2 linked regions of the Sporosarcina pasteurii genome follow. The protein of the gene in region 1 interacts with the protein of each later gene in a pairwise test. Links are inferred from orthologs where the notes say so. Each region holds a gene or a part of one and is shown on either strand. Other genes may lie near its edges. The genes, in order: AB1H92_RS02330 and recA.

The links.
Region 2: the proteins of AB1H92_RS02330 (region 1) and recA interact in binary tests that used the Bacillus subtilis proteins (3 or more experiments, as listed by UniProt). The link is inferred for Sporosarcina pasteurii from one-to-one orthologs.

The regions. Positions count from the first base shown.
Region 1 is NZ_CP160452.1:488,517-499,999, reverse strand. What follows is about bases 806-3,646. They hold AB1H92_RS02330 (YveK family protein), read right to left. Parts: upstream 2,672-3,646; coding sequence 1,940-2,671; downstream 806-1,939. Other genes in these bases: AB1H92_RS02325 (SGNH/GDSL hydrolase family protein), read left to right, coding at 2,829-3,646; AB1H92_RS02335 (CpsD/CapB family tyrosine-protein kinase), read right to left, coding at 1,228-1,938; AB1H92_RS02340 (tyrosine-protein phosphatase), read right to left, coding at 806-1,166. Outside these bases: AB1H92_RS02345 (nucleoside-diphosphate sugar epimerase/dehydratase), read right to left, coding at 1-293; more of AB1H92_RS02340, read right to left, coding at 399-805; more of AB1H92_RS02325, read left to right, coding at 3,647-3,647; AB1H92_RS02320 (LytR family transcriptional regulator), read left to right, coding at 3,648-4,574; AB1H92_RS02315 (nuclease-related domain-containing protein), read right to left, coding at 5,186-6,172; AB1H92_RS02310 (C40 family peptidase), read left to right, coding at 6,859-7,896; AB1H92_RS02305 (S1C family serine protease), read right to left, coding at 7,937-9,229; AB1H92_RS02300 (WecB/TagA/CpsF family glycosyltransferase), read left to right, coding at 9,492-10,223; teichoic acids export ABC transporter ATP-binding subunit TagH, read right to left, coding at 10,259-11,053; AB1H92_RS02290 (ABC transporter permease), read right to left, coding at 11,072-11,483. UniProt on the Bacillus subtilis protein: Required for YwqD kinase activity. May bring YwqD and its substrates into contact. Probably involved in the regulation of capsular polysaccharide biosynthesis.
Region 2 is NZ_CP160452.1:2,021,437-2,032,869, reverse strand. What follows is about bases 6,579-9,369. They hold recA (recombinase RecA), read left to right. Parts: upstream 6,579-7,335; coding sequence 7,336-8,403; downstream 8,404-9,369. Other genes in these bases: rny (ribonuclease Y), read left to right, coding at 8,708-9,369; AB1H92_RS09535 (competence/damage-inducible protein A), read left to right, coding at 6,579-7,149. In the rest of the region: EF-P 5-aminopentanol modification-associated protein YfmF, read left to right, coding at 1-1,219; EF-P 5-aminopentanol modification-associated protein YfmH, read left to right, coding at 1,212-2,519; ymfI (elongation factor P 5-aminopentanone reductase), read left to right, coding at 2,506-3,240; AB1H92_RS09550 (DUF3388 domain-containing protein), read left to right, coding at 3,347-4,183; AB1H92_RS09545 (helix-turn-helix domain-containing protein), read left to right, coding at 4,200-5,087; pgsA (CDP-diacylglycerol--glycerol-3-phosphate 3-phosphatidyltransferase), read left to right, coding at 5,319-5,897; more of AB1H92_RS09535, read left to right, coding at 5,911-6,578; more of rny, read left to right, coding at 9,370-10,264; AB1H92_RS09520 (TIGR00282 family metallophosphoesterase), read left to right, coding at 10,383-11,180; AB1H92_RS09515 (stage V sporulation protein S), read left to right, coding at 11,266-11,433. UniProt on the Bacillus subtilis protein: Multifunctional protein involved in homologous recombination, DNA repair and competence.

The sequences.
Region 1 (11,483 bases):
TGTTGAACTACGATCGATTGAACAATCGCGACGACAAGTATCGTCAGTGTCACAGCTTTAAAGATAGACTTTAATTCGCCAATCGAAGCATAGGACCATGCTTTACGATACAACCCGTAATACCAAGCCAGAATATGATGCGCCACTTGAATCGTGATCGCACTCATGAGTACGGTTTTACTTGTCAATATATTCGTATCCGGATGCAAGATAAAGTACCCTAAGTATATAGAAAATAAGACGATCAAGGAGTCGACAATAAACAGCAGGGTCATTCTCTTTTTAATTGTCATCATAGGTCTCCTTTCACTTAAACTTATATTTATAGTATAACATTATAACTAGAACATCCAATTAAAGCATATTTAGTATTGATTTGCAACGGGACTTTTCACCTTCTATCCGATGAATTGCCACCATTTCTTCTTTTCGATCGCTTGCGGCTCCAATAAGATAAAATCTTCATTCGTCAGAATTCTTGCGTTATTTTCGAGTAAAATATCTGCAAAATCATGATGACCATGTTTATCTAACTGATCTAACCCTTCTTCAAAAAACGCTGGACGCGTTTCAAGATTATGTACGTCAGTTCCATACGCATGAACTAAATTCGCTTCCACGAGTTGCATCGATAAACGTTGAACGTTTTTTCCAAAATGCCCCACTAAACTGCCCGATGTAATTTGAGCAAGTGCCCCGTGCGTAATAAGTCGCCCTAATCGACTGGGCTTTTCTGCAATAGCCCGGTTTCTTTCTGGATGTGCGATGATCGGTACTTTATTTAAATTTAACATCCCTTGAATCACGGATACTGTGTAAGCCGGTATTCCAGAAGAAGGGAGTTCGATTAATACATACTTTGAATTCGCTAACGTCAATGCTTCTCCACTTTCAATACGCTCGACGACTTTGTCGTGAATGCGAATTTCTTGCCCCGTTTGGAGTTGAAGATTGAGCTTCTCTTTTTGCATTTCAGCCTTCAGTTGTTCAAGTCCTTGGAGCACTTGTTGTTTAGGAACATCGTAATGCGGACTATAGGCATGTGATGTTGCAATGATATCTGTAATTCCTTCTGATTCCGCCTTTTCAAGTAATGCCAACGACTCAGCTACTGTTTCTGGGCCATCGTCTACACCCGGAAGTATATGCGCGTGCATGTCAAGCATGAAACCAACACCTTTACTAATTATTCAACAACAGAAAAGAGTAAAACGGTCTCTCACCTCTTTACTCTTCTGTCCCATAATATTGATAGTAATAATGATCTTTATCCATAATATAGTTATTTAAAACAGCGCCAATCAATTTTCCTTGTGAGGCAACAAGTGCTTCTTTCGTGCGCACAATGCTTTCTTTCTCGGTTTGCCCCGCATATAACACAAGAATTGTCCCGTCTGCTTTATTCGCTAAAATTTGCGCATCCGTCACAGATAACACTGGCGGTGCATCAAAAATGACAATGTCATAAGTTTGTTTGACTTCCTGTAAAATCGTATCCATCGTTTTAGAACCCAAAAGTTCCGCAGGATTCGGCGGGATGGGTCCACATGTAATGACGTCTAAGTTATCGATATCACTCATTTTCGTGACATCGGCTAAGGATGCTTGGCGTGTTAATAAATTCGATAACCCAAGTGTGTTTGTCATATGAAACGTATAATGTACAGTCGGTTTACGCATATCTGCATCGATGAGTAATACTTTCTTTCCTTCTTGTGCAAAAACAACCGCAGTGTTCGCTGCGACCGTCGACTTTCCTTCACTTGGTGACGCGGAAGTAATCAGAAGGGATTGTAAGGATTCATCAGGCATAGAGAAATTTACATTCGTTCTCAGCGTACGAAATTGCTCTGAAATAACCGATTTCGGATTCGCTCTCGTAATGAGCTTTCTTGCAACTGCTTGCATCACTTGCTTCTTTTTCTTATTAAAAAACATCTTACTTCCCCCTCCTTCTTCTATTCTTAATATTCATCGTCGCATTTTTCAAATCTTCGTCAGGAATTGGACTGATTAATCCTAATACAGGTAGTCCTAGTACTTCTTCTATATCTTGCTCTGTTTTCATTGTCGTATCTAAGTATTCAAGTAAGAACGCAATCCCGACACCTAACATGAGTCCAATGACAGCTGCAATCGCCATGTTCAGTTTCGGGTTCGGTTTAATCGGTGACGGCTTTTCCGCCATCTCTGCAGGTGCCAACACATTCACGTTGTCTACATTCATCAGCGTGACAATTTCTGCTTGGAAGACCGATGCAGTTGCATTCGCAATGCGGACAGCTTGTGCCGGATCCTCGTCCTGTACACTGATCGTGACGACTTGTGAGTTTTGAGCACTATTCACTGTAATTTTTCCATTCAAACTTCCAACAGATTCATCAAGATCAAGTTCATCGATCACTTTTGTTAAGATTGCTGAACTTTTAATAATGACGTTATATGTATTAATTAATTGTAAGTTCGTTTGAATGTCTTGAGAATTTAATGATGAGTTTTCTTGGTTGGTTTGATTGACAAGGATTTGAGTAGACGCTTGATATATTGGAGTTAAAAATGAAAAACTAATAATGCCGGCTAACGCAACAGCGATGATTGTCATAAAAGAAATTAAAGATGCTCTTTTACGAAGCGTTTTAAACAAATCTTGTAAACTAATAGTTTCTTCCATAATCTATAAAGACCCCTTTTAATAGTCGATAATTTATATACTGAGACAGTATAACATATCCCGACACAATTAAACATATGAATTCAGTCCAATTTGTGAGATAATCTATTTACATACACGAAAAACTATTCATTATTGTAGCATAAAGGAGTAGAATATGACTAAAAAAACAATATTTGCTTACATAGTACTAATCGGCTGTATCGTATTATTAGCCGGCAGTTATTTACAATGGAAAGAGAAACTGTCTTCATTCCATGGAGACACTGCTAAGACGGCAGCATCGAATGACAATAAAAAGACTGCGTCAGATGATAGCGATAAATCGAAATCAATCGATGAACGTGAACGTCTTCTATCATTGATCAAGCATCAAGATGAAGCCGTACAAGCCGTTTTTCTAAATCGCTTCGATGATGGTGAACCGGTAAAGTTTTTACTCGTTGGATCGAATGTCATGGAAGATGGGAATCCAGGCTATGCGGAGCGCCTTGATAATGCCCTTAAGAAAATTTATGGCACTTCCATCGAAACGACAATTATTTCTTATAATGGAACATCAGACAAATTTATGAATGATGCAGAAATCGATTTCGCGGAAGGCTACGACGTAATTTTATTCGAACCGTTTACGTTAAAAAATAATGGCAACGTAACGATTGAAGATGAACGTGCCCACATTCTCCAGTTTCATGAACAACTCGTTTCAGCCGTAGAGGATGCGGTCCTAATCTTACATCCCCCGCAACCTGTTCATAACGCAAGGTATTACCCGACGCAAATCGATTCTTTACAAGCATTCGCGAAAGAAAATAACTTTCCTTACATTAACCACTGGGCAGATTGGCCGGACTTCGATTCTGACGAATTTCTAGACTATGTCAATGAAGACGGTGCCCCGAATAATGAAGGTGCCGATATTTGGGCAAATGCATTAATCGAGTACTTTATCGCTGAAAAGATGGAGGAAGAATAAATGGGTAGAATGAATCGTAAAAAGAAGAAAAAATGGCCGTGGATCGTCGGCATACCAGCCGTCCTACTACTTGCAATTGCCGCGTATGTATTGATGGTTTATCTGGACTTCACAAAAACAGTAAAAGATATTTACGAGCCGATTGATCGAGATGTATCCGGAAAGCGTGATGTACCAGTTGTTTTCGATAAAGCAGATCCGTTTTCCGTACTCGTCTTAGGGGTCGACGAACGCGAAGGCGACTCCGGACGATCCGATACGATGATCGTATTAACCGTGAACCCAGAAACAAACTCAACAAAAATGGTCAGCATCCCACGTGACACATACACCGAAATGGTCGGTCGCGGATTCAAAGACAAACTGAACCACGCATACGCATTCGGTGGCATCGAAATGGCAATGGAGTCAGTTGAGAATTTACTAGATATCCCGATTGACTACGTCGTACAAGTCAATATGGAAAGTTTTAAAGATATCGTTGATGCAGTTGGTGGTGTAAATATCAATAATTCGCTAGACTTTAAACAAGGAAAACACATATTTCCAAAAGGGAATATTCATCTAAATGGTGATGAAGCGTTAGCGTTTATACGCATGCGCTACGAAGACCCACGCGGTGACTTCGGCCGTCAAGACCGTCAAAAACAAATTATCGAAGCCGTTCTGCGTGAAGGTGCATCCGTAAGTAGTATTTTAAACTACAAGAGTATTTTCGGCGCAATCAGCAACAACATCCGGACAAACATGACCTTCGACGAAATGGTCGACGTCCAGAAAAACTACCGAAAAGCTGCTGGGAATGTGGAACAGCTATACATTAAAGATGGCCAAGGCCAGAAGATGAATGGCATTTGGTATTACATTATGAACGATAATGAATTGGATCAGATTCAAGGTGAATTGAGAACGCATTTAGGTCTTTGAGCTTGATAGGGAGTCCCTCATCCGGTTGGTTGACTGGATGGGGGATTTTTTTGTTTTTTTGAGGGATGTGTGGCTGGATTGGGCGGAGATAATGAGGGATTCGGGGGACATATGAAAATTGAGGGAACATAATGGGGCTTGGCGCGGACATAGCTTAGCCGCGGGCGGACAAAACTAGAGTTTCAAGAGGACATCCGGGGATTGCGGGGACATAACGTGGTAAGGGTCGGACATATGAAGCGATTCAGAGGACATAAAAGGATTGCACGGACATCTTGTGGAATTGCTCGGACATAACACTACGGATAGCGGACATACAAAGAGATTCGACGGACATAGAGAAATTGGGAGGACATACCTTGACATTGCTCGGACATAAGACCGCGAAGAACGGACATCCGCATAGGTCCGAAGGACCTTCCAAGCGCGAAGCAACATTTTGCATGATTGCACTGAGCATCCTTGCAAAATACAACGGAAATCGCGTAGTTCAAAGTAAATTGAGTTACCTGTCAAAGCCTCCCCTTCCACTTCACAAAAACCTATTGATTCCTCGAACTCCCCTCACTTCAAAATTAAAAGGGATGCCGCGGCACCCCTTCCCCATTCAATTATTTTATTATCTTAAAAGGCCTCCCTTTCGGCCAGTAGTATTTAGTTGCTACGGACTTCCCTACTTTATTGAGCTGCATAGATTTTATTGCATAATAAGCATCGTCTCTATTTTTTAATTGTAAAAAATATTTACATTGGCGATTTGAAAGTGAAGGACTAATGAGCATGAACCAATCTTGAATGGATTGGCGGTAATTATTTGGCTCTGACATGTTGCAGTGACGACAATAACGCTGCTTGTGACTTTGATAGTCCATCGAATTGTTGCAGCGTGAGCAGAGCTGACCTCTCTTCAGTATATTTGGATTGATTTTGAAATAATCGCATAGTGGATACGTTTGATAGTTTGATTGATTTCGCACAATTAATTCTTTCATTCTGCTTAATTCAACCGTAGTGAAAATAGGCGATTTCTCTGCTTGTTCGCGCAAATAAATTGAAAGTCTTTTCAAGTGAAGAATCGGTGCATTGGATGGTGCTACTTTAACGGCAGCTTTTCGATTTGCCAGTACGATTTGCCCGAAAATTTCATAATTAAAGCCTTTCTTGGCTAACCAGACCTTTAAACTTTCTATCGCGGCCAGTAGTTGTGTAATCGGACATTCCATAATTGCTTCATCACCATTTAATTTGATTTGTCTCAATTGGTGTGGGTCTGTTTCAAAATATAGTTCACCTGTGATGTTTTTAATTTCCAGTATTAATATAAATTGCTTTGCCAATATCAAAGTATCTATTTGAAATGAATGCCCGGGGGCTAGGGAAAGTTGAACATTTGTGAGTACTATCGACGATTCGGGGAGCTCGATTAATTCGAGGTATCGGTCGACTTTTGTTTCTCCTGAAAAACCTGCTTCAATGTTGTATAGCTGCTGCGTCAAACCTAACTCATCTTTTCGGGGATAATTTTCAGGCAGACGAGCAATTAACCTGGGTAATGCATCGATCAGTATTGGTTTTTCTCTAGTAATCTTTATTGACACTCTTCCCCTTTCTAAATTTCAGTTTATTCTAACTACAGAATACCAAATTCAACATACAGCGACAAGGGGGAAAATTATTGGTTCTAGTGGGAGATTGAGAGGACATCTTTCGACTTTGCTCGCACATACGACGGCGAGGAGCGGATATTCCCAGGCTTTAAGCAGACATTAAGAGATTGAGAGAACATCATTCGAATTTACTCGGACATACGACGGCGGAGAGCGGACATCACCAGGCTTTCGGTGGACATTAGATGATTGAGAGGACATCATTCGACTTTGCTCGGACATACGACCGCGGAGAGCGGACACCACCAGGCTTTTAGCGGACATTAGGAGATTGAGAGGACATCATTCGACATCGCTCGGACATTCGACGGCGGGGAGCGGAAATCCCCAGGCTTTTAGCGGACATTAGAAGATTAAGAGGACATCTTTCGACTTTGCTAGGACATTCGACGGCGAGAAGCGGATATTACGAATCTTTCAGAGGACATTCCAATCCCATTAAACCTTTCATACTTCTGCGTAATTAGACAGCCTTCCCCCCTTTGTAACACAACTGTAATATATCTGTAATCTAAACAACGTTGTGTTTTAGTTCTATTCCCATTAAAGTGATACATAGGTCAAATTTAACATTTTAGTATTTTAATATAAAAAAATCATTTTTAGGGGAGAATATTTTGAGGAAAATTATATTTTCAATTGTTGCTGCAGGTTCATTGCTATTATCTAGCGCTACGATGAATGTTAATGCAAGCACAATAAATGGACAAGCTAGTCAAAATGAAGTTTCTACAACAAATGATCGTACTGCTATTGTGAAAGTATCCGGTACTAAAGCTACAGCTAAAACAGGAACTTTCAAAATGAAATACAACACAAACGTCCGCAGAGATGCAGGTACTAAACACGGGATTATCATTACAGCCAAAAAAGGCGCTGTAGCAAAAGCGACTCACCAAAAGAAAGTCGGGAAACAAGTTTGGTATAAAGTAAACGTAAGTGGTAAATCTGGTTGGGTTTTAAGTACATTACTATCACCACATAATGTAAAAACGACAGCTAAGAAAACAACTACTAAAAAGAAAGCCGCTGCACCTAAAACAACTGCAGCAAGCGGAACATACAAAACAAAGTACAATTCAAACATTCGAGCAAACGCAGGAACAAACCATAAAATTGTAACACTTGCAAAAAAAGGCGCGACTGTGAAAGTGACTGCACAGAAAAAAGTCGGGAAAACAACTTGGTACAAAGTTAGCGCAAACGGCAAAACTGGATGGATTTCTGGTACATTATTAACAAAAGCAACTGCTCAAAAAGCACCGGCTAAAAAGACAACAGTTAAGAAGGTATCTAACAGCGTAGCTTCATCTTCATTAATTAACAATGCGAGAGCACTATTAGGAACACCTTACCGTTTCGGTGGAGCATCTTTGAGCGGTTTCGACTGCAGCGGATTTACACAATATGTATTTAGACAATCTGGTAAAAATATTTCTCGTACGACACTAGGTCAGTACGCAGAAACTAAAAAAGTAAGTAATCCGCAACCTGGAGATTTAGTATTCTTCGCTGGGACATACCGTGCAGGTATTTCTCATGTTGGGATTTACTTAGGCAACGGCCAATTTATTCACGCAGCTGGAAAAAATGTACGTATTAACAATGTAAATGAAGCTTACTGGAAAAAATATTTCCATAGTTATAGACGATAATTATAAAAAAGCACAGTCGACTTCAATGTCGGCTGTGCTTTTACTTTGTAACGATATTTGTAATTTGATAGTCTCCATACTCATCAATGATGACCGTATACATTGCTTCATGGGTAATTTCATATACTTCATCACTTACTTCATTATGATAAACAAATGTCGCATTCGCAATAATCTCCGCCTCATCATCACCAATTTCTACCGTTTCAACAGAGGCTTTCACTGCATCAAATACCCGTTCATCTGCTGCATATTCATTAATGAGTTTAATCCCTTCACCTTCCGCTTGACTGCCAGGTCGTAAATAACTACGATAATACGTTAACGTACGATCATTTAATGAGTACGGAAGCAATTCATAATAGTTCTCGATAAAGCTTGTTAATAATGCTTCATCAAAATACGCGGCATCCAAATGATTCCACTCTTCTTCCACGACTTCGATTTCAAGCTTCGCGTTCGCAGCCCATTCATTTAACTGATTCATGACTGTATAAATAGGAATTGCATAGCCAATTTTCGGATTATCTTCTAGAATAATTGAATTAATCCCCAAAATCCGTTCCGTTTCTGCATCAATCAATGGCCCACCACTTGATCCTCTTTTAATTAAGGCATCCATTTCATATAAGTCCGTATACGCATACTCATCGAAAAAACTTTTACCGACACTTAAAATTTTCCCTTCGGATGAAGTGTTCGCGATATTCTCCGGACTTCCTAAAGCAAATACACTTCTTCCCGATTCAACTTTTGACAGTTCCATCTCCATCGGCTCTTTCCCCGCCAGCTCAGGAACGCGAATTAACGCAATATCGACACGGTCAGAGATCCCAACGACATGTCCAGTAAATTGCTGTCCATCACTATTCGTCACAACGACATAAGTCGCATCTTTCGCAACATGGGCATTCGTGACAATATCCCCCTGATTGTTAAATAAAAAGCCAGACCCTTGCTCCAAGTCCGTATCGATTGTATACACATACATCTTCGCATTCGCGATCGCCATCGCAATGTCTTTTTCTGGCGCTATCGGGACTTCCGATTTCTCGACAATCTGGACTATCGTGCCAATCTCTTCCTCTTCGGCAGGAGGTTCTTCTACCTCGGTTTCCTCGACTTCTTCAACTTCTTTAACTTCTTTAACCTCTTCAGGTAAAACAATCGCCACTGACATATCATTAGAAGATTTTGTTGCAAATTGCACTCGGTTTAATTGCGCCTCAAATACACTAGGTTTCTTAAACTGAAAATAAAGAACGACAAAAATAATGACTACAGCGATAAGAAAAAAACTAGATAACAGTAAACGTTTACGGTTACTAGCCACATCCCCACCCCATTTACACTTAATTCAATTACTAGATATAACGGATTCCCAGCCCGATTTGTTTCACGATTATTGCTTTATTATAGCAGATTGTGAAGTTTTATTAGCTAATTTCTTGATTTAAATAAAGAAGTTTCGAGCGCGTTTTTACATTTCAGACAAATATTACTGTTTGATTACAAACCACTTGCTTTACAAAAGCTATCTACCCAATTTTGTGGTATAACTAACAATAGACGACACGTAATCAAGGAGCTTTGCAATGGTTGAAAAAATCAATATATTAAATATTCCAATTTCAAATATACGTAAAGAAAAGTTTCTACATAAAATTGAGGAACACTTTAAAGATTCAACAGGAAATTTATTTATCGTAACGGCAAATCCAGAAATCATTATGTTGACGAAGGAATCGAAGGACTATCAAGCCGCTGTATTAAATGCGGATTATGTCTTACCCGATGGCATTGGTGTCATCATTGCATCCAAGCTATTAAAACAGCCACTAGAGGAAAAAATACCGGGATATGAGCTATTACATGATTTATTAGCATATGCACGCGCTGCTGAGAAGCGTGTGTACTTCTACGGGGCTAAACCGGGAATTGCAGGGAAAGCTGCCGAAAAAGCTTTTTCACAGTACCCAGGCTTACAAATGGCCGGTACGATGGATGGGTATTCCTCGAAAGGACAGGAAGCTGCTGATAAGATTGCCGCCACTAATCCAGATTTTATATTCGTTGCAATGGGGGCCCCATTACAAGAGCAATGGATTGCTACTTATAGGGCTCAATTTCCAAATGCAGTTCTTGTAGGGGTGGGCGGGAGTTTTGACGTCCTTTCTGGGACCCTCAAACGTGCACCGAAGTTTTGGACGAACAATAACCTTGAATGGTTATACCGCCTTATTACGCAACCTACGCGGGCGAAGCGGATGATGAAGATTCCGGTGTTTTTGGTAGAGGTGTTAAAAACACGAGCTAGAAAGAAATAAAAAAGCAGGTTCGGAATTTTTCCGAACCTGCTTTTTTATTTAACATTTCTTCTATCCATCGCTTCATCACGATACTTCTTTTTCTCCGCTTTACTCATCTTCGAATATTTCTTCAAAAAATCATCGTAGTTTTTTAGAACTGTAGCGGCTTCACCAAATTCTTTTACTTCACCATACTCAAGCCATAAGACCTTATCACAAAACTGCTTCATTTGTGATAACGAGTGGCTGACGAAAAACATCGTCTTCCCACGCTCTTTAAACTCGTGCATTTTCGCCAAGCTTTTTTCAGCGAAAGCTTTATCCCCAACGGATAGCGCTTCGTCAATAATTAAAATATCTGGATCTACTCTAACCGAAATGGAAAATCCAAGTCTCGACCGCATTCCGCTTGAGTAGGACTTTACTGGCTGGTCGATAAACTTTTCAAGTTCCGCAAACTCAATAATTTCATCTTCCATTAATAAAATTTCTTTTTTAGAAAAGCCGAGCATTAATAGTTTAAGTTCAATATTTTCACGGCCTGTGAGCTTATTATCAAGCCCTGCGTTTACTGCAATTAACGCGACATCGCCATTGGTTTTTACTGAACCAGAAGTCGATGGAACGATACCAGCGATAATGTTTGCAAGCGTTGACTTTCCTGACCCGTTTACGCCTACAAAACCGACGATATCCCCTTCTTTAACTTCTATTGAAACATCTTTTAATGCGTAAAAAGCTTCTCCATACTCTTTATGCGGAAGAAGTAAGTCGAGAATGCGCTCCGACTTACCTTTGAATAATTTATATTTTTTATAAACATTTTGTACTTCAACTGAATTCGACATAAATTTTCACTTCCATACTTACAGAAAGTCGATAAACTGACTTCTGAACTTTACATGCAAATAAGCACCTATCATAAACAACACAATTACTAATCCACAGAAGTAAAGTGTGTACATTGGATTTTCAAGGAAATACCAGCCTTGTCCCAACAATGTGTTTCGATATCCTTCTACAATGTAATAGAAAGGATTTAACTTCAACCATGTTTGCCAACTTTCGGGCAACAATGTGGGCGGCCATAAAATCGGCGATAAATATAACAACATTCTCATCATCGCTTGCAGCATCATTTGCACGTCGCGCACAATCGTTGCGAGCGTTGAAGTTATTAGTGTAATGCTAAATAATAACGCAATTGTCGCTGCCATGTAAAGCGGCAATTGTAAATAATAAATCGAAACGGGATACCCCATAAATTGTAAGATAATA
Region 2 (11,433 bases), 1.5 Mb from region 1 along the record:
AACAGTTAGTTTTTCAATCAAATGGAAAAGCGAATTAACGGAAGAAAAAGCAGCTGCACGTGCAGTACTTGCAAATGTCTTGCAGGACTCTAACGCTAAGTACCGAACTCAAGGCGAATTACGAAAGAAGCTAGATGATTTGTACGGAACTGTACTATACACAGACACTGCCAAACGCGGCGCGACCCATATGATTACACTTAACGTAGATTGTGTAAATGATGAATATATAAACGACTCTTATGTATTAGGTGAAACGCTGGAACTTATTCAAACAGTTATCTTCAACCCAAATTTAGTAAATGGCGAATTTGATCAAAAAATCGTCGCTCGAGAGAAACGTTCAGTAACTGAACGAATTCGTTCTCAATATGATAATAAGACAAGCTATGCACAAAAAAGAATGCTTGAAAATTTACGTCCAAATAGCCCGGTTTCTACTAGTTCGGATGGGACTGAACAAGCCGTTCAAGCGATTACAGCAGAAACTCTATTGCAAGCATATGAATCGATGATCGCAAATGATATCATTGATATTTATGTCGTTGGAAACATCGATGAACAAGAAATTGCTCAAAAGCTGAAAGAGTTATTACCATTTAAAGCGCGTCCTAGCCGTCAACAACAAGCTTTCAAAACAGACGAGCATAAGGCAAGTGGCGATGTTCAGCATGTACGAGAAAAACAAGAGATGAAGCAAGGGAAACTTCATTTAGCTTTTAGTACACCAGTTGGGTTTCATCATCCAGATTATTCAAAGATGCAAGTTACAAACGGCGTTTTTGGTGGTTTTGCCCATAGTAAATTATTTATGAATGTACGTGAAAAAGAAAGTATGGCTTATTACGCTTCCAGTTCTTATTCTTCACATTATGGATATCTTTATGTAATGGCTGGAATTGATGCAGAGCTAGAAGAAAAAGCTGTAACACTGATCAAAGAGCAATTGAGCGCATTGCAAAACGGAGAAATTACAGACCTTGAAATGGAACAAACGAAAGCTTTGCTGACGAATAGTATTACGAGCACATTCGACTCTGCTCGAGGGCAAATAGAAGTATTTGATCAATATAAAGAACTCGATGAAAACTTTACAGCAGATACTTTAATAAAAGCATGGGAAGCTGTCACCAAAGATGATGTGAAAGAGATGGCATCGACTATTCAATTAGAAATTATTTATTTGCTATCGGGAAAGGAGACGGCTTCGAATGAATAAAATACACTTTGAAAACTTACAGGAAACCTTATACAATGAAACTTTGGAGAATGGTCTTGATGTATACATTTTACCGAAAAAAGGTTTTTCAAAAACTTTCGTTACATTTACGACGAAATATGGCTCTGTTGATCGGACTTTTATTCCTCACGGGAAAGAAGAAGCAGTAACTGTTCCAGATGGAATTGCTCATTTCTTAGAACATAAGATGTTTGAAAAAGAAGAAGGGGACATTTTCCAGAAATTTAGTGTACTCGGAGGCTCTGCAAATGCCTTCACATCGTTTACGAGGACTGCCTACCTTTTCTCCGCTACAGATAAAGTATACGATAATACGGAAGTGCTTCTAGATTTTGTACAAGAACCGTATTTTACTGAAGAAACTGTGGAAAAAGAAAAAGGAATTATTGGTCAGGAAATTACAATGTATGACGATTTACCAGACTGGCGATTGTATTTCGGAGCGATTGAAAATCTATATCACAATCATCCGGTGAAGATAGATATTGCAGGAACGATTGAGTCAATTGATAAGATAACAGCTGCCCATTTATATGAATGTTACGAAACCTTCTACCACCCATCAAATATGGTGTTATTTGTTGTTGGTGCTGTAGAGCCGGAAGAAATGATGACTTTTATTAAAGAGAACCAATCGAAAAAAACTTTTGACAAACCATCAGAAATTGTTCGTAACTTCCCAGAAGAGCCAAATACTGCAGCGATTGCTGAACGAACGCTTGAAATGGATGTTACGAAACCAAAACTTAGCTTTGGGATGAAATGTACAAATACGAACATCTCGGGTAAAGAAATGCTCACACAAGAATTAGCGGTAGATTTGTTATTAGATATTTTATTCGGACGTTCTTCCTCATTCTTTGAAGAGTCTTATGAAGATGGACTAATTGATGAGTCTTATTCTTATAGCTTTTCTCAAGAACATGGTTTTGGATTTGCGATGATTGTTTCTGATACTGAAAATCCAGATGCATTAGAAGCAAAAATCCGAAAAACAATTGAAGATGCAACGACTTCATGGGCGGTAACTGAAGAAGAGTTGGAAAGAGTTCGTAAGCGAAAAATCGGACAATTTATGCGTTCACTGAATTCGATAGAATTTATCGCGAATCAATTTACGCGCTATAAATTTAATGAGATGGACTTATTTGATGTCGTTCCTACCCTTGAAAAAATGACGCTGACACATTTAAAAGATGCTTTCTCAACATTAAGCGCAACAGAAGGCCATACTGTATTCAAAGTGATTCCGGCTGAGCAATCCAATGAAGCAAAATAATTATGTGCTCGTTCTTGGCGCAACTGGTGGCATTGGCCAAGCCATTTGCCACCAACTTGCTAAGAGTGGTTGGTCAATTTATATTCACTTTAATGAACGAATTGAGGAAGCGAAGAAACTTCGGTCAGAGCTAGCAGAACGCTATCCTCAGCTTGAATTTCTACTTGTTCAAGGGAATTTTTTATTTGAAGAGGGCGCCAATCAAGTAGCCCATCAGGTCCAGCAAGCAAGGGCTATCGTTATCGCCAACGGTCAATCGATGAATAAGTTGCTAACGGAGACAACGACCGCAGATATGGAGGCACTATGGAGGGTTCATGTTCAAAACCCCGCACAGTTAGTAAGCCTTCTTTCTGCACGCTTAAGAAAGTTCACAGAATCTTATATTGTGTTTATCGGTTCAATTTGGGGGAATACAGGAGCAGCGGGCGAAGTTATGTATTCTGCTGTTAAAGGTGCTCAACATGCCTTTGTGAAAGCCTATGCCAAAGAAGCGTCTTATGCAGGTATACGTGTCAATGCCATTGCGCCGGGATGGATTGAAACAAGAATGAACGATTGTATACCAGAAGATGAGAAAGAAATGATTATGCAAGAAATTCCGCTACTAACGACAGGTACACCCCAACATGTGGCAGACCTCGTTGATTTTTTATTAAGTGGAAAAGCAGATTATATGACGGGAGAAATTTTGAAGTTAAACGGCGGTTGGTACATCTAGTTTTTACCGCATCTTATATCTTTCCTTTTCTTAAGGAGTTATATCCGTTATTATGGAACTAAGTTGATTTTTGAACGTCCTACTAATAGCGGAAAGGGTGTTTCGAATGGGGAATTGGTATCTCGAATACGAAATTCAAGTTAATCGTCCAGGGTTACTCGGAGATATTGCATCACTACTTGGCATGTTGCGTGTTAATATTACGACAATTAATAGCGTGGATGCTAACGTAGATGGTAGAAATCCCGAGCAAATTGATGGTGGTGTTCGTCGTGGTTTATTATTAAGGACGGATGACGATGCGCAAATCGCCCGTTTTGAATTAATCGCATCCACTATGGATACGATTCAAATCAAAAAAATACGCGAACCGAAATTAAGCGATATCTTAGCTGTTCGACACGGTCGATACATCTTAAAAGACACGGACAATAAGAAGACGTTTAGGTTTTTGCGTAGTGAACTTGGAATCTTAGTTGATTTTATGGCAGAGCTTTTTAAAGAAGAGGGTCATAAATTAATTGGTATTAGAGGAATGCCACGCGTTGGCAAAACCGAATCCGTTGTTGCTGCTAGCGTATGCGCTAACAAAAAATGGATATTTCTTTCTTCCACAATGATTAAGCAAACCATTCGAAAGACGTTGGCAGGCGATGAGTTTTCAAAAGACAATATTTTTATTTTAGATGGCATTGTCTCAAGGAAAGAGGCAGATGAAAGACATTTACAACTGGTCCGTGAAATGATGCGTATTCCAGCCATAAAAGTGGTTGAACATCCAGATATTTTTGTTCAACATTCGGAATACAGTATCGAAGATTTCGATTATATAATTGAACTTAGAACAGACCACGATCAAGAAATTACATACGAAATGATGGAGAAAAACCACATGATGTCCAATCACGGATTAATGGGGGGATTCGACATCTTTAACCTTTGATAGGCAGGTGTTATGGGTGACCGGACTTGGTGACCGTCTTAAAGAGGCGAGAAAAGCAAAAGGCTATACGCTAGATGATTTGCAAGGAATAACGAAAATACAAAAAAGATATTTAGCTGGTATTGAAAATGAAGAATTTAGTTCAATGCCTGGTTCATTTTATGTGCGTGCATTTATTAAACAATATGCGGAGGCAGTTGGATTAGATGCAGACGAAATGCTCTCTTTATATAAAGGGAGTGCTGAAACAGTTGAGGCTGAAGAAGAGCAACAACTTACATCCCCGACACTTACAAGAAGGCGTTCGCGACATTCAAGTCAACTCAGTGAAATTATGCCGAAAATTATTGTTGCGCTTTTTATTATTGTCATCATCTTAGTCATTACATTCCTTTGGAAACATAATGTGTCAAATCCTTCAGAAGTTCCAATTGGTTCTGAAGATCCGATTCAGGTCGAGGATCAACCTAATTCTAACAATGGGGCACAAATGGGCCACACCGAAGAAACGAATGATGACGCAAAAGTGGAAGATGAATCAGACAAAGTAGATGAAGTAGACGAAGTAGATGAAGTTGAGAAACAACAAAAACTGGAAAACATTAATGTGGCAGGAGAAAATTCTACATATTCACTTGAAAATAGTGAAGAATTCCAACTTGAAATTCGCACAAACGGGCCTTCATGGATTGGCGTGACAGACGAAAATCGGACAGAAAGAACGCCGGGTGCAAGAATTATGCAAGCGGGAGAAAAAGTTGAGGTAGATGTGACAGACACAGAGCAAATTCGTATTCGCGTTGGTCGTCCTACAGAAACCGAGATTTACGTGAATGGCGAATTACTTGAGTATGCATCCGATACAGTCCCACAAAATATTATTATCGAATACAATAAGGAATAATTGGGGTTGTTCTCGTAATCTAAACTGTAGACAAAGTTCGTTGACTTTGTCTACAGTTGTTTTATGCGTTTATTTAAAGTACTAGGCATCATTTATATAGGTGAATGCTTAAATTTATTAAAGGCTAGTAAGGTTTGGTTTTTGCTGCCTGAGTCTATTATTAAAATAGATCTCAATAAGCACAATGTTAAATATGACAATGATCTTTTTTTGAAAGGAAAGGTGTACCACTTGAATTTACCAAATAAAATTACAATATCTAGAATTATTCTCATACCGATTTTTATGGTTTTTATGTTAGTCGATTTTGAATTTGGAACGATAGCGCTACTCGGCACAACCATTGAAGTAGCACATTTCATTGGAGGGCTTATATTTATTGTTGCTTCATTAACAGATTGGCTCGATGGCTATATTGCCCGAAAGCATAATTTAGTGACAAATATGGGGAAGTTTCTAGATCCATTGGCTGATAAACTACTCGTAGCGGCAGCGCTCATTATACTTGTTGAACTCGGTTCTGCCCCTTCATGGATTGTAATCGTAATTATTAGTCGTGAATTTGCTGTGACTGGACTACGTCTTATTTTAGCTGGTGGCGGAGAAGTTGTCGCTGCGAATCAACTAGGTAAGATTAAAACAACTGCACAAATTATTGCGATCGCATCCTTACTCTTAAATAACATTTTCTTTAGCTCAATTGGCTTTCCTTTCGGCATGATTATGCTTTATATTGCACTGATATTTACTGTTTGGTCAGGGGTAGACTATTTTTATAAAAATAGAAGAGTGTTACTCGACTCTATGTAAGGGAGATAGTGTGATGAAAGTTGAAGTTATAGCAGTTGGTTCTGAATTATTGCTCGGTCAAATTACGAATACAAATGCTGCTTTTATTTCAGCACGTCTAGCTGAGATTGGCGCAGATGTTTATTATCATACAGTTGTTGGGGATAATCCTATCCGGTTAAAAGAAGCAATAGAAATTGCTGAAAAACGTGCGGATGTCTTAATCTTTTCAGGCGGACTTGGACCGACAAAAGATGATATGACAAAAGAGACCATTGCTGCTCATATTGGCTTGGAGCTTGTAAGCGATAAAGAGGCGCTTACTTATATTGAACAGTATTTTATACGAAGTAAACGAACTATGACAGAGAATAATAAAAAACAGGCACTTGTTTTTAATGGGAGCACAGTACTAAATAATCGCACTGGCATGGCGCCTGGCATGGCTGTTGAAAATAATGGGAAACATTACATACTCGTACCTGGGCCACCCCATGAAATGGAGCCAATGATTGTCGATGAAGCGATTCCTTACTTACTAGAACAAAGTGGAGAAAGAGAAATTATTACTTCTCATGTTTTGAAGTTTTATGGAATTGGTGAAGCAGAATTGGAACATCGTATCCAACCACTGTTAGATAAACAATCAAATCCAACCATTGCTCCGCTAGCAACGGCAGATGCCGTCACGCTTAGGATTACTGCGAAAGCGGCGACAATTGAAGATGCGCATAAAATGATTGCGCCAATTGAACAAGAAATACGCGCCATTGTCGGCGAATTTATTTTTGGAACGGATGAGGATACATTATCCTCAAAAGCATTAGAATTGCTTCAATCACATGGTTATACATTAGCAGCTGCTGAAAGCTTAACAGCGGGTCTCTTTCTAGCAGAGTTAGCGAAAGAGCCAGGGGTCAGTTCAGCATTGGCAGGCGGTCTCGTCGTTTATAATGAAGAAGCAAAAGTTGAACAACTTGGTGTGGACAAAAAACTATTGGAAGAACATGGAATTGTCAGTAGTGAATGTGCTGCTTCATTGGCATTAAAAGTTCAAGAGAAGTTTAATACGAATATTGGTATCGGAATAACAGGTGCAGCTGGTCCAACACCACATGATGGTGAACCGGCAGGAACAGTCTGGATCGGGATAGCGTTACCTAATCGGGTTCCAATGACGTATAAGCTATTACTTTCAGGTTCAAGAAATGCCAATCGTCACCGAACGGCAAGATTTGCTTTGTATTATCTAATCAAGCTGTTAACTAAGTAGGAAGAAAGTTATTATTTTTCATGTCTATTCGCAATGAAAAATGCATATTAACATGAATTCTTCGACGAAAATGCCATTTTCTAAATGTTTTCGAATAGATGTTCGCATTTTTGTTGTGTATTTAAGAATAAAGAGGTATAATTAGTTTAGAAATAAAACGAGGATGAACTTAGGGAGGAAATAAATTTGAGCGATCGCAAAGCCGCTTTAGATAAAGCGTTAAAAGATATTGAAAAACAGTTTGGAAAAGGTTCCGTCATGAAACTTGGCGAACAAACAGATCGTAAAATTTCAACTGTTTCAAGTGGTTCACTTGCATTAGACCTTGCACTAGGGGTGGGCGGATACCCACGTGGACGTGTTGTTGAAATATATGGTCCTGAGAGTTCAGGTAAAACGACAGTTGCACTTCATGCGATTGCCGCTGCACAGGCAGAAGGTGGGTCAGCCGCATTCATCGATGCAGAGCATGCGCTAGATCCGGAGTATGCTAAGAAACTTGGCGTTAATATTGACGAGTTGTTACTTTCGCAGCCGGATACGGGGGAGCAGGCCCTTGAAATTTGTGAGGCATTAGTACGTAGTGGTGCAATTGATATTATTGTTGTTGACTCAGTTGCTGCACTTGTACCAAAAGCTGAGATAGAAGGCGAGATGGGGGATTCCCATGTTGGTCTACAGGCTCGTCTCATGTCACAGGCACTTCGTAAGTTATCTGGTGCAATTAACAAGTCAAGAACAAACGCTATTTTTATTAACCAGATTCGTGAAAAAGTCGGCGTTATGTTTGGGAGTCCGGAAGTTACACCGGGTGGCCGTGCGTTAAAGTTTTACTCTTCTGTTCGTATCGACGTTCGTCGAGGAGAAGCGATTAAACAAGGTACAGATATTGTCGGGAACAAAACGCGTATTCGAGTTGTGAAAAATAAAGTTGCGCCTCCGTTCCGCACGGCAGAAGTCGATATTATGTATGGACAGGGTATTTCGCAAGAAGGCGAAATTATCGACCTTGGTGCAGAAACAGAAGTCGTTCAAAAGAGCGGTGCGTGGTATTCGTATGAAGGTGAAAGACTTGGACAAGGAAGAGAAAATGCGAAGCAGTTTTTAATTGAAAACCCTGATATTAAGGCAGAAATTGATCAGAAAATCAGAGCATTCTATGGTCTTGATGGCGCGGCTGAAATTATTGATGGTCATGATGTTGATGAAGCAGATGAAGAACTTGAACTATTATTAGAAGATAAAAAGAAGTAATCGTACAATTGTTTTTTTAGTGCTCATCCTCTCAGAGGGTGAGCTTTTTTCAACTGAACCTCAGAAGTGATTTGATTCACTAGAGAAGTAAGTGAAGCAAGGATAAGAACTGCGCTCACGTTAAAAGAAATTAATCATTAAATAAAAGTAGGTCAATGCTTGTCAATCCTTGACATGTCATTTTTACATCGCTACAATTAAAAGTGTATAATTGTATACTATAATGAATTAAATTTGGCAGTATATTGTAATTTGATGTACGAGCCGACTAACATGAAAAGAGAAGCAATAGGAGGTGACCAGGATGCTAGAAATCATCATCTCCGCTTTGCTAGGTTTCATCGTCGGTGCCGTTGTACTCTATTTTGTTAATCGAAAAGTGAATGAATCAAAAGTGACAGGTGCCAAACACTCGGCAGAAGCGATTGTCGAAGAGGCAAAACGTGAAGCGGAGGCAATGAAAAGAGAGGCACTATTGGAAGCGAAGGATGAAACTCACAAATTGAGACTTGATGCGGAGGCTGAAATCCGCGAGCGACGGGCTGAGTTGCAAAAACAAGAGAACCGTCATTTGCAAAGAGAAGAAAACCTCGATCGCAAAGAAAATACGCTCAATAAAAGAGAAGCGAGTCTGGAACGCAAGGAAGAAGCGTATACTGGACGACAACAGCATATTGAACGAATGGAACGCAAGGCGGAAGAACTCGTTAACGTTCAACAGACGGAACTTGAAAGAATATCTTCACTTACGAGAGAAGAAGCGAAGCAAATTATTCTCACAGAAGTGGAGAAAGAACTTTCTACAGATATCGCCGTCATGACGAAAGAGTCAGAGTTGCAAGCAAAAGAAGAAGCCGATAAGAAAGCGCGCGAAATTCTTTCTGTCGCTATGCAACGATTCGCAGCGGACCATGTTGCTGAAACAACCGTATCGGTAGTAAACTTACCAAATGATGAAATGAAAGGTCGAATTATTGGCCGTGAAGGACGTAATATCCGGACACTAGAAACGTTAACCGGAATCGATTTAATTATCGATGATACACCGGAAGCAGTCGTCTTATCGGGCTTTGATCCAGTCAGACGGGAAACAGCTCGACTCGCACTTGAAAAATTGGTGCAGGATGGTCGAATTCACCCGGCTAGAATTGAAGAAATGGTCGATAAGTCGAGACGTGAAGTGGACGAGCTTATTCGGGAAACTGGAGAGCAGACAACGTTCGATATCGGGGTTCATAACCTTCACCCGGATCTCATTAAGATTCTCGGTAGATTGCGTTTCCGTACGAGTTATGGACAAAACGTCTTGAAACACTCAACGGAAGTTGCCTATTTAACAGGACTCTTAGCAGCTGAACTTGGCGAAGATGTAACACTTGCAAGGCGTGCAGGACTTCTTCATGATATTGGAAAAGCAATAGATCATGAAGTCGAAGGCAGTCACGTTGAAATTGGTGTAGAACTTGCAACGAAATATAAAGAACACCCGGTCGTCATTAATAGTATTGCATCGCATCACGGAGATACTGAAGCGACATCGGTCATCGCAGTGCTGGTCGCAGCAGCGGATGCTTTATCTGCGGCTAGACCAGGCGCAAGAAGTGAAACACTTGAAAATTACATTCGTAGATTACAAAAGCTTGAAGAGATATCAGAATCCTACGAAGGTGTTGAGAAATCTTATGCGATTCAAGCAGGTCGTGAAGTACGGATTATTGTTCATCCTGACCAAATCGATGATATTACAGCACATCGACTCGCACGAGATATTCGAAAAAGAATTGAAGAAGAATTGGATTATCCCGGTCATATTAAAGTTACCGTTATTCGTGAAACACGAGCAGTTGATTATGCAAAATAATGGAATGGCTTCCGTGCATTGTAAAGCGGGAGCCATTTCTTTTTGGATATAGAAATAGAGCCGTTGAATTAAGGGAAAGCATCATAAGGGTCGTAAATTTAAGGAAAGAGGTTTTTTTATGAAAATTATTTTTATTGGAGATATCGTAGGATCACCAGGACGTGAAGCCGTAGAACGCTATTTACCGCGTTTAAAGAGGAAGTATAGCCCAGACGTTGTCATTGCGAATGGAGAGAATGCAGCAGCGGGGAGAGGAATTACAAAACGTATTTTTGACGATTTGTTACGAACCGGTGTGGACGTTGTCACAATGGGAAATCATACTTGGGATCATAAAGAGATTTATGATTTTATTGACGAAACAGATTATTTAATACGTCCAGCAAACTTTTCAGACGAGGCACCTGGTAAAGGGATGACAACAATTACTAAAAATAATGTAACATTATCGGTCATTAATTTGCATGGAAGGACTTTTTTACCTCCTCACGGGGATCCTTTTGCTAAAGCAACAGAATTGATTGAAGAAGCACAGAAATCTTCACCACTTGTATTTGTTGATTTTCATGCGGAAGCAACGAGTGAAAAAATTGCGATGGGTTGGCATTTAAACGGCCGTGCATCTGTTGTCGTTGGTACACATACACATGTACAAACCGCGGATGAACGGATTTTACCAGATGGTACTGCTTATATAACTGACGTTGGTATGACGGGACCATATGATGAAATCCTTGGGATGAAAAAAGAAGATGTCATTTATCGATTCCAAACCAATTTACCAGTTCGGTTTGAAGTACCTAAAAAAGGTCGTGATCAATTAAACGGTTTATTTGTCGAGTTGGATGATGCAACAGGAAAAGCACTCCACGTCGAAAGAATTATGATTAATGAAGACAGACCGTTTGAAGTTTGAGTTGCGTCTAAAAGTCTCCTCATATTCATATGATACTCTATGGACAAATCCGTTCATAGATATCGGAAAATAAGGAGGAAAAATGGTGAACCCATTGAAAGTATCTTCAAGCTCAAATCCTAATTCTGTTGCTGGCGCACTTGTTGCAGTTATCAGGGAACAAGGCTATGCCGAAATGCAGGCAGTTGGAGCAGGCGCATTAAACCAGGCGGTGAAAGCAATCGCTATCGCAAGAGGTTTCGTAGCACCCAGT